One region of the Candidatus Thiodictyon syntrophicum genome, then DNA from elsewhere that is predicted to be linked to it. Evidence: predicted binding sites of a transcription regulator. Region 1 holds the regulator's gene; the other holds the start of a gene.

Region 1 (7,451 bases):
TTTTCAGCTCCTCGGGGTTGCTGCGCGCGTCCACGCCGACGGCGGTGTTGCTGAAGACCTCGTCGACGGCGTCCTTGAGCCCCAGGGCCAGGTCCTTGAGCAGGAACAGCGGCAGGTTGTCGATGCTGTAGAACCCCAGGTCCTCCAGGGTGCGCAAGGCGACACTCTTGCCGGAGCCGGAGAGGCCGCTGACGATGACGAGTCTCATGGTGAGGTCCACGGGTTGGTGGGTATGGTGGGATGCCTGGTCAGGCCCCGCCGTCGGTGGGCCCCGGGCGGGGCCCACCGGGCGACGGCGCGGTGGCGACCGGTGTGCCGCCCGAACGCACCTCGGGTGGGTCGGGGCGGTCATTGCTCAGCGCGCGCGCCTGACGGTCGATGAAGTCGACCCCGGCATCATAGCCGCGAATGCGCAGGATCTGGTGGCGTACCGCGGCCTCCACAATGATGGACAGGTTGCGCCCCGGGGCCACGGGCATGGTGATCCGGGGCACGGCCACCCCCAGGATGGTGCTGGCGGACAGGCTCCCCGCAAGCCGGTCGATGCGGTCGAGTTGAGTCTGATCAAGCGGTTTCAAGTCGATGATCAAATTCAGTGTCTTGCGTCGGACCACGGCCCCCTCGCCGAACATGGCCCGGATATTGAGAATCCCAAGGCCGGGCACTGGTTCAGTTTAATTCCTGTTTACAAGACATTGAAATATATGTAATATATCTAGTTCGGCGCGGGTTTCCGTCACTTTTTGAATAAGTGAGAACTTCTTGAACGGACAATGGACATGCCCTCATTGCAATTCACAGAATTGTCGGCATCACAAGACGTATCAAACCGGTCATAACGGTACGCGTTTGCTGTGGCGATGTCAAAGTTGCAATAGGCTCTTTTCCGAGACCAAAGCCACCCTTATCGAGGGGCTCAGGAAACCGACCAGCTTCATCATTCAAGTGCTCAAAACGCGCACTGAGGGGATCGGCTTGAACGCCGCCTGCCGGGCCTTCGCGATTGCGAAGAATACGTTGCTCCTATGGGAGCGTCGCCTGGCCGATTGCAAGGATGTGCTGGTCATATATGCCCTGACGCACACCTTTATTGAGCAACTGATCGAAGGTGATGAGCTTTATACGAAAGTGAATAGGAATGTCCCCCCGGAGGATTGTGAAGGCTGGACGATCGTACTGATGGAAAGGGCAAGTCGATTTATCTGGGCGCTTCAGTGCGGGAAAAAGGATCGCAGCCTATTTTCATATGCCATACAAATACTTAGAGATGTCATCCTGCGTACTGGCGATGTCACTCTAGTCACCGACGGGGAACGTCGGTATGGCAATCTCCTGTTTGAAATTTGCCACGAAGTATTGCGAACCGGAAAACGCGGCCGCCCACCGAAAGTGCTTCGTCGCGGTGTGAAGGTGCGCCTTAAGAATAAAGGGAAAGGAACTGATAGAACGGGGCACTCGCGTCCCAAATACGAAACCCCTCATCCGGAGCATCCAGAAACCGATCAAGATGTGACGCCAGCCGATATTCATGCTAATCATTTGGAAGCATCGAACGCTTCATTTCGGCGAAAGAATTCTGCTTATCGCCGCCGAACGAATACGTACGCGAAGAGCATTTCTGGTTTGCAAAGAACATTGGATATGTTGTGGATTGTCCATAACTTTATTCGCAGCCACTTCACGACAAAACAGGTTCCTGCGGTGGCTCTGGGGATTCTCCAGCAGGGACTCTCGTGGGATGAGGTCCTTAGAGTTCGACAGCCCAGGTTATAAAAATACTACAAAAACATAAGGATAAGGAAGAACCAAACTGAACCAGTGCCAGGCCGCGGACCTCCAGGAAATCGAGCAGGGCATCCGGGCAGGTGCCTTCCAGTTTCTCCGGTGCGACGCGGGCGAACTGGGGTGCGTCGTCGGCGATCAGGCGGTGTCCGCGGCTGATCAGATCGAGCGCCAACTCGCTCTTGCCGACCGCCGGGTCCCCGGCCAGCAGCACGCCCATCCCCAAGACCTCAATGAAGACGCCGTGGATGGTCTTGCGTTCCGCCAAGGCGTGGGTCAGATAGTAGCGCAGTTGATTGATCAACTCTTCGTCCGAGACGGGGGACCCGATCAGGGGGGTGCCGGTGCGTTCGGCCCAGTCCCAGAACAGTGGTTCGGGCTCGATCCCGTCGCAGAAGATCACCGCGGTGGGCCGGTCGGTGAAGAGCTTTTCGATGGTCTCGGCGAAGGCGGTGGCGCCGAGACCGGCCAGGTACACGAGTTCCGCGCGACCGATAACCTGCAGCCGGTTCGGGTGGATGCAGTTGAGCGACCCGACCAGGGCCTGGCCGGACAGGGTCGGGTCGTCCCCGCGCAGCGGGCGGCGGGTGCCGGGCTCAGGGGTGAGCCAGCGCAGCCGGGTGCGGGGCCCGGTGTGCCGGATGAGTGACTGGAGGCTGTCGGCCATGATGGGGCGCCGTGCGCTAGGCGACGCCGAAGACGCGCAGGACGGCGGCGGCGGACCCCGCCTGCCGCAACTGCTGGCGCACCGCGGGATCGTTGAAGCGGCCGGCCAACTCGGCCAGGAGTTGCAGGTGCTCCTCGGTGGCGGTCTCGGGCACCAGCAGCGCAAAGGCCAGATCGACAGGCTCCCCGTCGGCCGCGTCGTAATCGACCCCGCGGGCGAGGGAGACGAAGGCGCCCAGGGACTGGGTGGCCTCCTTGACGCGGGCGTGGGGCAGGGCGATGCCGTGCCCGAGCCCGGTACTGCCGAGCCGCTCGCGCTCCAGGAGACGCTCGAAGATCAGGTCCGGTTTCAACTGCGGATGGTCCGTGGCCAGGAGGCGGGCCAGGGTCTCGAGCAGACGCTTTTTGCTCGCGATCTCAAGACCGCGGCCAATGCGGTGTTCGTTGATGAAGTCGGGCGGTAACATCGGCTACCGCTCCTGGCCGCGGACGCAATGCCGGACGGCGCGGCAGGTACCGCGGCGCGGGTCGCGCAAGTGGGTGCGGGTCATGTCGGCTGACTCCTCTTGGTCGTGCGGGACGCACGCGCCCGTCACACTGGTTCGGATGGCCCCGGGTCGCAACGAAAGACACCTCGAACGGGTGTCCGAGGTGTCCGTGCGTGCCGGCCCGGGTGCGACCCTGTGGTTTATCGGGGTTCGCCCTTACTCGGTCTCGCCGGGCTTGGTGCCGGTGACGGCCACCGGGCGGTGGCTGGCCTTCTTCTCCTTGTGGCGCAGGATCTGGCGGTCCAGCTTGTCGATCAGGGTGTCGATGGCGGCATACATGTCCTCATGGACCGAGTCGGCGAACAGCTTACCGCCGTTCACATGCAGGGTGGCCTCGGCGCGCTGGGCCAATTTCTCCACCGTCAGGATGACGTGGGCGTTGATGACGTGGTCGAAATGGCGAGCCAGGCGCTCGAACTTGTTATCGACGTACCCCTTGAGGGCCTCGGTCACGTCGATATGGTGACCCGTCAGGTTGATATGCATGGTCTGGTCTTCTCCTCTGGTTTCAAACCGCCTGTCAAGCCAGGCGTTTGCGTTCGTTCGAGGGTGGGATGCCCATCGCCTCGCGGTATTTCGCGACGGTGCGTCGCGCAACATTGATGCCCTGATCGGCCAACTCGTCGGCGATCCGACTATCGCTCAAGGGCTTGCGGGCCGATTCATTGGTGATCATCTTGCGGATCAGGGCGCGGATGGCCGTGGATGAACACTCGCCCCCGGCCGCCGTGTTCACGTGGGACGAGAAAAAAAACTTGAACTCGAAGGTCCCGCGCGGGGTGTGCATGTATTTCTGGGTGGTGACCCGCGAGATGGTGGACTCGTGCAGGTCCAGCGCCTCGGAGACGTCGCGCAGGATCAGCGGCTTCATGGCCTCCTCACCGCGTTCGAGAAATTCCTGCTGCAATTCCACGATCTTGGCGGCGACGCGCAGGACCGTGTCGTTGCGGCTGACCAGGCTCTTGATGAACCAGCGGGCCTCTTGCAGGTGACTTTTCAAGGCAATGCTGTCCGCACTCTGGTCGCTGCGCCGGATGAGCCGCGCATAGTCGGCGTTCACTCTTAGTTTAGGCGTAGTTTCCGGATTCAGCTCGACCTGCCACACACCTTCCACACGCCGCACGAAGATGTCGGGTACAACGTACTCCGACGCGGTCTCCGCGATCAAGGTGCCGGGGCGGGGATTCAGGTGCCGGATCACCTCCAGGGCGGCGTGGATCGCCGCTTCCGGGGCGCCCAGCAGGCGTGCCAGGGCCGCCACGTCGTTGCGGGGCAGAAAGTCGAACCCGTCCGCGCAGATCGCGATGGCCAGCGCCTGCGGCGTGGTCTGGCCGGGGGCCGTCGGCGCGCCCTGGGGTAACTGGCGCAGTTGCAGCAACAGACACTCGCGCAGATCGCGGGCGCCGACCCCCGCCGGGTCGAATGACTGGACCCGGTGGATGATGGTGGTGACCTCCTCGGGGGCGATCGTCGGGTCGCCCAGGGTGCTCAGCAGTTCCTCGCAGTCCGTGCGCAGGTAGCCGTTGCCGTCGATGGCGTCGATCACCGCGAGCGCGATCACCTCGTCGCGCGCACTGAGCCGGGCCAGATTGAGCTGCCAGATCAGGTGGTCATGCAGGGTCTCCGGGCGGCTCTGCTGGGAGAAGGGGTCGAAGTCGTTGTCGTCGCTGCCCTGGCTGCCGCTCGGGAGATAGTTTTCGTAGACATCGTCCCAGTGGGTGTCCACCGGGAGCTCGTCCGGCATCTCGCTGGACTCGCCCTGAACCTCGCGTTCGATCGTCTGTTCCTGGACGGTGGCCGTCGGCTCCGGCGTGGCGTCCTGAACCAGGCGGGCGTCGGCGGCGTCGGCGGCCTGGAAGCGGTCGGCCTCATCGCCCTCCTCGAGCATGAAATTGCTGTCCAGGACCTCTTGGATCTCCTGTTGGAGCTCCAGGTTGGATAGCTGAAGGAGCTTGATCGCCTGCTGCAACTGGGGCGTCATCGACAGATGCTGACCAAGTCGAAGCTGGATGGACTGCTTCATCGCGGGGGCTGCGTGTGGGGTGGACCGATCGAGTCTAGCAAGTTGAGTGCCTGTTTTGATTCTAGCCTATTCGGGCGCCATGGCGGAATGGTCTGGGGCGCTCACATGGAGAAATCGGTGCCGAGGTAGACCTCGCGCACCTGCTGGTCGGCGAGCAGTTGCGTGGGAGTGCCGGCGGCGATCATGCTGCCGTCACTGATGATGTAGCCGCGATCGCAGATGTCGAGGGTCTCGCGGACGTTGTGGTCGGTGATCAGGACGCCGATGTTGCGCTCGCGCAGGTGCGCGACGATGGCCTTGATGTCGCCGACCGCGATCGGGTCGACCCCGGCGAAGGGTTCATCGAGGAGCATCACCACCGGGTCCACGGCGAGTGCGCGGGCGATCTCCAGGCGGCGGCGTTCGCCGCCGGACAGGCTGAGTGCGAGTGAGGCGGCGACATGGCTGATCCCCAGTTCCTGGAGCAGTTGTTCGCAACGCTCGCGCTGCTGGTTGCGGTTCAGGTCGCGGCGGGTCTGAAGGATCGCCAGGATGTTGTCGCGTGCGCAGAGTTTACGGAAGACCGAGGGCTCCTGCGCCAGGTAGCTCAGTCCCGCCCGGGCGCGGGCGTGCATCGGCAGTTGCGTGAGGTCGCGGCCGTTCAACTCGATGCGTCCGTGGTCACTCGGGATCAGCCCGACGATCAGATAGAAACAGGTGGTCTTGCCGGCACCGTTGGGGCCGAGCAGGCCGACCACCTCGCCCGCGTTCACCTCGACACTCACGTCCCGCAGGACCTGGCGGTTGCGGTAGCGCTTCTTCAGGTGGGTGGCGCAGAGGGTGCTCACGCGCCGCCCTGCTTGCCGGGCGGGGGTGCCTTGGGGGTGGGTACCGGGGGCGCCGGGGGTGCCGCGGCGGTGCCGGGCGCCGGCGGCTTGCCGTCCTTCTTGGCCTGCGGCGTCATTTGGATCTTCACCCGGCTGTCGCCTCCCGCCTGCACCCGTGCATGGGCCCGATCATAGACGATCCGCTCGCTGGCGATGCGGTCCGTGCCCTGGATCACCAGCGCCTCGCCGGTCAGGATCAGCTCGTCGCGGTCCGCGTCGTAGTCCATGCGCTTGGCAAAGGCCTGCATCTCGCCCTGCTCGCCGTCCAGTTGCTGTTTGTAACTGGCCGGTTCGCCCCGGGCGATGATGTACTTGATCTGGCGGTCGCTGCGGTGGTGGACCGTGACCTGGTCGGCCAGCAGGCGCATGGTCCCCTGGTCGACCTGGACCTGGCCCAGATAAAGGCTGGTGCTCTTGCCCTCGTCGACCTCGACGCGGTCGGCCTCGATCAGCATGGGCTGCGCCGCGTCGCTCTGCAGCGCGACGGCGCTGCGGGTCGTCAGGCCCAGACCCAGGGTCAAGAGCGCGGCGGCCAGGACGGGCAAGGCCCGGGGCGCGGTGGTGGCGATCATCGGTCTGGCGTTCATGGGGCGGCTGAACCAGCATTCCCCTTCTCGGTTGGGGTGGGAGCGACAAAGATGTGGGCGCGCCCGGGAAACTCAGCCCGGGACGGGTGGGCGTACCACAGGCGCACGCCGGCGGCGGTCAGCCAGTCGTTGTCGCTCGCGAGTCTCACCGGCTGATCGCCCTGGGCGTATTCACGCTTGGGCCAGAGCCGCAACTGCGAGGTTGCGAGTCGTAACGAGCGGTTCGGACCGGCACCGGCCCGCTCGATCCGGACCTCGTCGCGCAGGTCGATCTCCTCGCCCTTGGACAGCAGGAAACCCTGTTTGGATTCCACCTTCCAGGGCGGTCCGCCCTCGCGGTCGAGCAGGGTCAGGCGCGGCTGGTCGAGTTCGGCCAGGTCCTCGGCAACATACTGGCGCAGTTGGTCGGCCACCAGATGCCGCTGCGGGCGTCCGTCGGTGTTGGTCTCGATGGCGTCGAGGTCCCAGACCATGTGGTCAGGGGCACGCTCGCGTACGCGCGCGGCCGGTTCCTCGCTCAGACTGCGCAGCAGCCACCAGGCCCCGCCTGCGAGGATGGCGAAGACCATCGCCAGGCGCCCCTGTCGCGTCGTCCACACGCTTTGTCACCTCGCTGTGCATCGGGTTGCGTTCAGGCGCCCTGAAGGTAGCCGCGGTTGATCGGCTCCAGGGTGCCCTGGGCCGTCATCACCAGCTCACAGACCTCACGCGCCGCGCCCCGTCCGCCGGGGGCACTGGTGCACCAGTGGGCGTGTTGGCGAACCAGGGGATGGGCATCCCCGACGGCGATCGCCAGTCCCACCCGGCGCATGACCGGCAGGTCGATGACATCATCGCCCACGTAGGCGATCACCGCGTCCGTGAGCCCCAAGGCCCGCTTGAGCTCCTCATAGGCCGGCAGTTTGTCGCGCTGACCCTGGTAGACGTGGGCCACTCCCAGGCCCTCCATGCGGATACGCACCGCCTCGGAACGGCGCCC
Region 2 (7,451 bases), 2.5 Mb from region 1:
GCAGCATGGCGTCCACCACCTCCGGCGAGACCATGGTGGTGGCGTTGTTGTCCAGATAGATGCCTTGGGTCATGGGCGTGCCTCGGTAAAGATGGAGCAGGAAAATCGAAAAATGAACCGCCGGGGGCGTTAAGCGAGGAAGCCCATAAAAGTTACGGGGCTGGACAAGCCAGGAAGAAGAATTCGTCCGCAAATGAACGCAAATGAACGCAAATAAGAAGCTTGATCTCCGGCGATGATAGACTGGAACGAGGAGCGCCGCTCGCCTTCAGGCTGACGCTGGCCCCGCCATCAAGCCATTCTCCCATTTGCGTTCATTTGCGTTCATTTGCGGACAATACTCGTTTCGTATTTCTCCCCCGGCCCCTTTGCCCTGGTGACGGTACAGTCGCGCTTAGGCCCGCGCCCGCATCGCGCTCGCCGGCAGGACGCGCACGAATTCACCCAGGTCCTCGACGATACGCTGCTGTATCCCCTCGATGGTGGTGGAGGCCATCTGGCAGCCGGCACAGGCGCCGGTCATGTTCACATAGATGTTCTTGCCGTCGATCTCTACCAGCTCCACGTCGCCGCGGTCGCGCTTGAGGTTGGGACGGATCGCCTCGATGGCGCTCTCGATGCGGCGGATGCGCTGCAGGGTGCCGAGCTTGGGGCGCTTGGCCGCGGGCGGCGGGGCGCCGGTGGGGTCGAAGGTGCGGCCCTGGTCCTTGAGCACCCGGGTCAGGATCTCCTCCACCCCCTCATGACAGGCGGAACAGCCGCCGCCGGCCTTGGTGTAGTTCGTGACCTCCTCGACGCTTGAGAGCCCATTGGCGCGGATGGTCTCCTCGATCAGGACCGCATCGACCGCAAAACACTTGCACACCAGCGCGCCTTCCTCATGGTCGTCCTTCCAGACCTCACCGCGGAAGTTGGCGACCGCCGCCTGGAGCGCCTCGCGCCCCATCACCGAGCAGTGCATCTTCTCCGGGGGCAGGCCGTCGAGATAGTCCGCGATGTCCTGGTTGCTGACCTTGAGCGCCTGATCAATGGTCATCCCCTTGACGATCTCGGTCAGCGCGGAACTCGAGGCAATCGCCGAGCCGCAGCCGAAGGTCTGGAAGCCGGCGTCTTTGATGACCAGCGTCTCGGGATCGACCTTGAGTGAGAGCCGCAAGGCGTCCCCGCAGGACAGGGACCCCACGTCCCCCACGGCGTTAGCGTCCGCCAGGGCACCGGCGTTACGGGGGCTGAAAAAGTGGTCTTTGACCTTTTCCGAGTAATCCCACATGGCGTGTCTCCGGGGAAATGAAGTAATGATCTGCGCTTCGCGGTACTTAACGGCGCGACCTCAGGTAGCGGGGTGCTCCGGCAGCCCAGAAAGAGGAGTTATCCACAGATGAACACAGATTATCACAGATAATTCATTGACTTATGCTTGGCCAGGGACTCAGCTTGCCGGTGCTTGCGACAATGACGATAAGCGCATGACAATCCGAAAGAAATCTGTGTCCATCTGTGTCCATCTGTGGATTCTCAGGATCAAGCACTGAACGACTTGCCGCAGCCGCAGCTTTGGGCGGCATTGGGATTCTCGAATCGGAAGCCGTTACCCTCCATGCTGTCCCTGAAGTCGACGGTGACGCCGTCCAGCATCGGCGCGCTGGCGGGGTCGACGAAGACCTTCACCGGCCCGCACTCGACGATCGCGTCGTCGGCGCGCGCCGCCCCCTCCAGGGCCACAGCATATTGCAGGCCGGAACAGCCGCCGCCGGTGACTGAGATGCGCAGCCCGGCGACCGGGTCAGCGGACCCCTTGATGAAACGGCTGACGGCCTTCAGGGCGCTGGGGGTCAGGGTCAACATGGTCGGATGCTCCAAATGGCTTGAGTCTTGCTTCGCTGTTGAGGAGGAAAAAAGCAATCCCCATGCCATGCAGTGAAGAGACTGTATGTCATTGTTGTTGAAGATCTCATAACCCACTGCCGCCGGGCTTGTCGGCTCTGCCACAGCCCTGCGCAGTATTTTGGTCGGATTACCGACAGACCCGCCCAGCCAACCACTGCGCCTGCCAAAAAAGGGAGCAAGCCCCCATGACGCTCGACCAACCGACCCTCGATCAACTCAACCCCGGCGACCTGGTCTATGCCGCCGCCGCCATCGTCAACGACGGGGGCATCCCGGACCTGGCGGCGGACGCCCTGATCGCCGCCCCCGGGACACGCGGCGTCATCCTCAAGATCGGGCACCTGGAGGAGGACCCGGAGCGCACCCTTTATCTGGTCCGCTTTGAGGGACCCGACCTGGTGCTGGGACCACCGACCGGGTGTTGGGCGGAGGAACTCGGCACCGAGCGGCCCGCGGCCTGATCTCCTCGCGACCCTGAGGCACCGATGGCGGAGCGCCCTACGGCGTCCGCCCGCCGCGGGTTTCCGCAACCCTGGTCGCCTTGTCCGGCGCGTGCGGCCGTCGTAGACTCCGAGCCTGGACTCGAATGGTGGCCAGCGATGTGGATCCTGTATGCAGTAGCGGCGTCCGTCATCTGGGGTTTGAGCTACGCCTCAAGCGGGCGCGTAATCGAGCATGGCATGGCGCCGCTCACGTTCTTCTTCTATTACGCCTGCTTCGGGGCCATCGCGGGCGCACTCGCGCTGGCGGCGGGCGGGAGACTGGGCGACCTGACGGGCGAGCTGCGGGCACTGGGGTCGGACTGGCCCTGGTTCGCGCTCGCCCTGATCAGTTCCGCCGCCGGCACCCTGCTGATCTACATGGCCATCGGCGAGAAGAACGCCACGCTGGCCTCGCTGATCGAGATCTCCTACCCGATCTTCGTCGCCCTCTTCGCCTGGCTCTTCTTTCGGCAGAACCAGATCAACACCCTGACCCTCGTCGGCGGCGCCCTGATCATGGGCGGCGTCGTCGTGGTCTTTCTGGCGAATCGGGGCTGATCGGGGCGCCGCGGATCGGCTCAACCTGGCAGAAGTAATTGTTTCACGCAAAGACGCAAACATTGACCAGCGTCGCTTGCGCGGCACCGCCCGGCCCCAGAAGCAGCGCCCCCAGTAGCAGTCCCGCGTCCGTCGGTGTCGTCCTCATCGCTTGCCTCCGCCTTACAAACCACAGTCAAGCCACCGCCTGATGGCGGCCTCGGTCGTCTGATCGATCAGTATTTGTTCACGCAGGCACAGCGCCTGTACGTTGTCGATCGTCTTTCGACTCAGCGTCCGTGCGTCATCCTCACCCGTGCCGAATTCGTGTCCCCGCAACAGCAGTCCGCGCAGTACCCAGTTGACCTCCACTCGACTCACGGAATGGCCGAGTGCGCGAATATTGTCGCGAACCCGCTTGCCGGTTCCCTTGAGATCAAAGGGGTGTTTAACCAAGTCGGATGCGATTAGTTTGAACAGCACACGGTAATCGGCCGGACTCAGCAGGGGCACGCTGGTGACATCGTGGATCTGGGTAGCAAGCGGAAGAAGATCGCGATCCGTGCCCCAGTCGAAAACCGAGGTGCCATTGCCACCTGCCTTATTGTCTCGATCGCTGACAAGCGCATGTCGGCGCGGGTCGTAAATGCGGCCACCCGACCCGTTCCAGTCGACCTTCAGCGGTCCGATGTTCAACGAATCGAGGAACCTGCGGAAACTACCCATGCCGTTCCAGTCGAAATCGACGAATAGGGCACTTTTCAAACCAATACTCCATCTCGAACCGGGCATCACCTCAGGGGTTACCCCGGGCTGGTATCTCACGCCCCTTCGGAGCCTAAGTCAAGGCGCAGGAGATGCCGCTGGGGGAGCCGGGCGACCAGGACCGGGCCGCGGTCTGTTACCCGAGCGACGCCATCCGCCGTGACCTGCAACCCCACTGGGAGCTGATCCCCACCACCGAGACCACCGGCGGCCCGGCGCGCTATTTCCGCGTGGCCGGGAGCCGGTTCCGCATCGGTTTAATCTCCCCCCACAGCCACGACTTCTGCGCCGACTGCAACCGGGGGCCAGGACCGGCGCGGTGCCGCACAGGTCAGGCGGGGCCCCGGTGGGAGCGGCTTCAGCCGCGTCGGGGACCGCAAAGCCCGGTACACTTGCGTCATTCGTGAACCCAGCCCCGGACTCCCCGATGCGCGCCATGATCCTCGCCGCCGGACGCGGCAACCGCATGCGCCCCCTGACCGACCGAGTGCCCAAGCCCCTGCTGCCGGTCGGCGGCAAGCCGCTGATCCAGTACCACATCGAGCGGCTGGCGGCGGCCGGGGTGCGCGAGGTCGTGATCAACCACGCGCACCTGGGCGAGCAGATCGAGGCCGCGCTGGGGGACGGCGCCCAGTGGGGCGTGACCTTGCATTACTCCCCGGAAGGCGAGGGCCGGGCGCTGGAGACCGGCGGCGGCATCTTCAAGGCCCTGCCGCTGCTCGGCCCCGGCCCCTTCTTGGTCGTCAACGCCGACATCTGGACCGATTTCCCCTTCATGGACCTGGACCTGCCCGAGGGCGACTTGGCCCACCTGGTGCTGGTCGCGAATCCACCCCAACACCCCGCGGGGGACTTTGCCCTGGACGGCGACCGGGTCCGCCGGGACGGCGAGCCGCGTTACACCTTCAGCGGCATCGGGCTCTACCGCCCGGAACTGTTCACGGGCTGCGCGCCCGGGGCCTTTCCCCTGGCCCCACTGCTGCGCCGGGCCATGGACCAGGGCCAGGCGGGCGGGCACCTCTATCGGGGCGACTGGTTTGACATCGGCACCCCGCAGCGGCTCGACGAATTGAACCGACGCCTTACCGGCGGCCAGCTGGGGCCTTGCCCTTGACCCCCCGTTACATTACTTTTAGTATTTGAGACGACCATGCTCCAGGAACTCGACCAACTCCCCGCCGGCCTGCTTGCGACCGACAGCCGCGACCTGGCCGGCGCACTCGGCGGCCCGACCCTGATCCACCTGCCCGGGGGGCGGCAACCGCCCCTCTTCGTCTCGGTGCTGCTGCACGGCAACGAGACGGTGGGCTGGGACGCGGTGCGCGTGCTGCTCGCCGAGCGCATCGCGCGCTTCGGCGAGCCGCGACTGCCGCGCAGCTTGAGCCTCTTCATCGGCAACGTGGCGGCGGCCGCCCAGGGCCTGCGCCACCTGCCGGGGCAGCCGGACTACAACCGGATCTGGCCCGGGGGCGAACTGCCCCAGTGCGCAGAGACGCAACTGGCGGCCACGGTGCTCGCGCGCATGACCGAACGCGGGGTCTTCGCCGGCATCGACCTGCACAACAACACCGGGGCTAATCCACACTACGCCTGTGTCGATCGGTTGGACAGCCGGTCCCTGCAACTGGCGACCCTGTTCGCCCGCACCGTGGTCTATTTCACCGGCCCCACCGGGGTGCAGTCGCTCGCCTTCGCGGACCTGTGCCCGACGGTGACGCTGGAGTGCGGCAAGGTGGGCGAGGCGGCCGGGGTGGCGCGCGCGCGGGCCTTAGTGGACGCCGCCCTGCACCTGGCGGCGATTACCGACCATCCGGTGGCGCCCCAGGACATCGACCTCTTCCATACCGTCGCCCGGATGTTCGTCCCGCCCGACCTGAGCCTGGGTTTCCCGCCGGCGGAGGCCGACCTGGTGCTCGATCCGGACCTCGAGCGCTTCAACTTCCGGGAACTGCCGCGCGGGACCGCCTTCGCGCGGCTGCGCGACCCATCACTCGGGGTTGGCCTGCAGGTGCTCGACGAGGGCGGACGGGATGTCGCGAGCCGGTACTTTCACCACGAAGACGGCGAAGTCCGGCTGCGCCGCCCCGTGATGCCCGCGATGCTCACCCACGACCTCACGATCATCCGCCAGGACTGCCTGGGCTATCTGCTGGAGCGTTACAACGACCAGGTCCCGGGGCGCGGCGCCGGACTCTGAGGGCCGACCGGTCGGCCTGGCTGATGGTCCTTGCCATCACCCGGCGCCGCGGCCCGGTCAGTCATCAGGGGGTGCCGGAATACTCGCTTGAGTTACGCGCTATGGCGAGCCGGGGTGGCCGGCACCAATGCCCAGTGCCCAGAGGCCCAGGTTCAGTGTCACAAAGGACAGGAGCGTGGTCACCAGGAGCGCCGAGGCGCACTGCTCGCCCTGCCCATAGCGCTGGGCGAGCAAGGGAAAGATCGTCACCATCGGCAGGCCCGCGATGACCAGTGCGGCCTGGGTCAGCGTGGGGTCGAATGGCGGGACCAGGGCGAGCATGAGAAGGACCGCGAGCGGGTGGACGATCAGCTTGCCCAGCGCGATGCCCGCCGCCGCGCCCAGGCCGCGGTGCAGACGCTCCCCGGCCAGGCTCCCGCCGACCGCGAACAGGGCGACGGCCGCCGCGGAGGCGGCCAGCAGGTCGATGGTGCGCCCGAGCATCCTGGGCAGGGTCACCCCCAGCCAGGCGCACAGCAGACCGGCCGCGATGGCCAGCAGGATCGGATTCTTCACCACCAGGAGCGCGACGTTGCGCAGCGGGCGCAGCACCCCGCCATGGCGGCCCTGGGCGTTGAACTCCGCCAGGATCAGCGTCAGGGGCATGATCAGCAGGATCTCCACCATCATGGTCATGGCCACCGCGATCAGGGCCTCGGCACCGAAGAGTTGACCGACCAAGGCATACCCGATATAGCCGCTGTTGGACATGGACAGGCCCATGCCGAAAAAGGCAGGTCAGACCGCGATCCCGCGCGTGCGCAGTTGGGAACGAATTATCGGGTCGGTCCGATTCTTGGATGTCGCCGCCTTCATAAAGACGACGAGGCGGTCGATGTCGCGCACCACCCCCAGCAGTTCATCATGGTCTTCATTGCTGGAACTGATCGAGCCGAAGGCCAGTTCCATCAGCGCCTCGTCATGGCGGGCAATGCCGATCGCGTAGGCCACATAGCAGGCGAGACCGGGGTGCCGATAATGAATATGGACCGCGAAGCTGCGCCAGGCCTTGAGCCATCCGGCCCACTCGGCGTCGGAGATATCGCGGCGATCGGTGCGCAGGAACAGGATGGTCTTGAGGAACTCCTCGCGCCAGTTCCACTGCGGCGTCACCCCTTGCACCCGCAGACGCTCGATCGCGTGGCTATGGTGCACCTGGCAGTGGTCGCACTGATAATAGAGGGCAAGGGCGTAGGCGATATACTCGCGCTCCAATTCGTCCAGGACGAAGGGGTCCGACTCGTCCGGCACGCCGGTGATCGCGTGCGCATGCAGTTCGTTCAGCACGTCGTTGAACGGCTGGCCCTGGATCGGTTTACGGATGGTTGCCATGAGTACTTCTCGATAAGAAAAACAGCATTCTCTAATATAGTACAACAAAATCTTGTGCAGTGCAACAAAATCCGTCTTGTTGGGTCCATCCACCCCTGAAACCAGACTTGGCGCGCTCCACGGCTGAAGCCTTGGACTCCAGGCGCTTGGGCTGCGGCGCTCAACTTAATGGCAGTCGGCTGCCGACTGGGGTCGCAGGCTGATGCCTTCGC

The links. Region 1 encodes sigma-54, which starts transcription at its own class of promoters, with help from an activator protein. Its sites were predicted from a motif close to TGGCANGNTNCNTGCTT; they were not measured.
Region 2: a site for sigma-54 is predicted at 1,862-1,878, ahead of THSYN_RS20305 (nitrogen fixation protein NifZ). Genes of this name have one in related genera too.

The regions. Positions count from the first base shown of each region.
Region 1 is NZ_CP020370.1:468,994-476,444, forward strand. Features, by position in the region: gene rapZ (RNase adapter RapZ) at 1-208, opposite strand, end outside; partial or broken gene THSYN_RS02035 (HPr(Ser) kinase/phosphatase) at 249-665, opposite strand; gene THSYN_RS02040 (IS1 family transposase) at 763-1,773, shown strand; gene THSYN_RS02045 (hypothetical protein) at 1,748-2,449, opposite strand; gene THSYN_RS02050 (PTS sugar transporter subunit IIA) at 2,466-2,915, opposite strand; gene hpf (ribosome hibernation-promoting factor, HPF/YfiA family) at 3,153-3,482, opposite strand; gene THSYN_RS02060 (RNA polymerase factor sigma-54) at 3,517-5,019, opposite strand; gene lptB (LPS export ABC transporter ATP-binding protein) at 5,121-5,846, opposite strand; gene lptA (lipopolysaccharide transport periplasmic protein LptA) at 5,843-6,472, opposite strand; gene lptC (LPS export ABC transporter periplasmic protein LptC) at 6,469-7,071, opposite strand; gene kdsC (3-deoxy-manno-octulosonate-8-phosphatase KdsC) at 7,104-7,451, opposite strand, start outside.
Region 2 is NZ_CP020370.1:4,813,247-4,820,697, forward strand. Features, by position in the region: gene nifS (cysteine desulfurase NifS) at 1-73, opposite strand, end outside; gene nifU (Fe-S cluster assembly protein NifU) at 395-1,270, opposite strand; gene THSYN_RS20300 (HesB/IscA family protein) at 1,522-1,845, opposite strand; gene THSYN_RS20305 (nitrogen fixation protein NifZ) at 2,073-2,348, shown strand; gene THSYN_RS20310 (EamA family transporter) at 2,487-2,927, shown strand; gene THSYN_RS20315 (hypothetical protein) at 3,090-3,671, opposite strand; gene THSYN_RS20320 (GTP 3',8-cyclase MoaA family protein) at 3,764-4,078, shown strand; gene murU (N-acetylmuramate alpha-1-phosphate uridylyltransferase MurU) at 4,099-4,785, shown strand; gene THSYN_RS20330 (M14 family metallopeptidase) at 4,822-5,868, shown strand; gene THSYN_RS20335 (AEC family transporter) at 5,968-6,630, opposite strand; gene THSYN_RS20340 (hypothetical protein) at 6,646-7,239, opposite strand.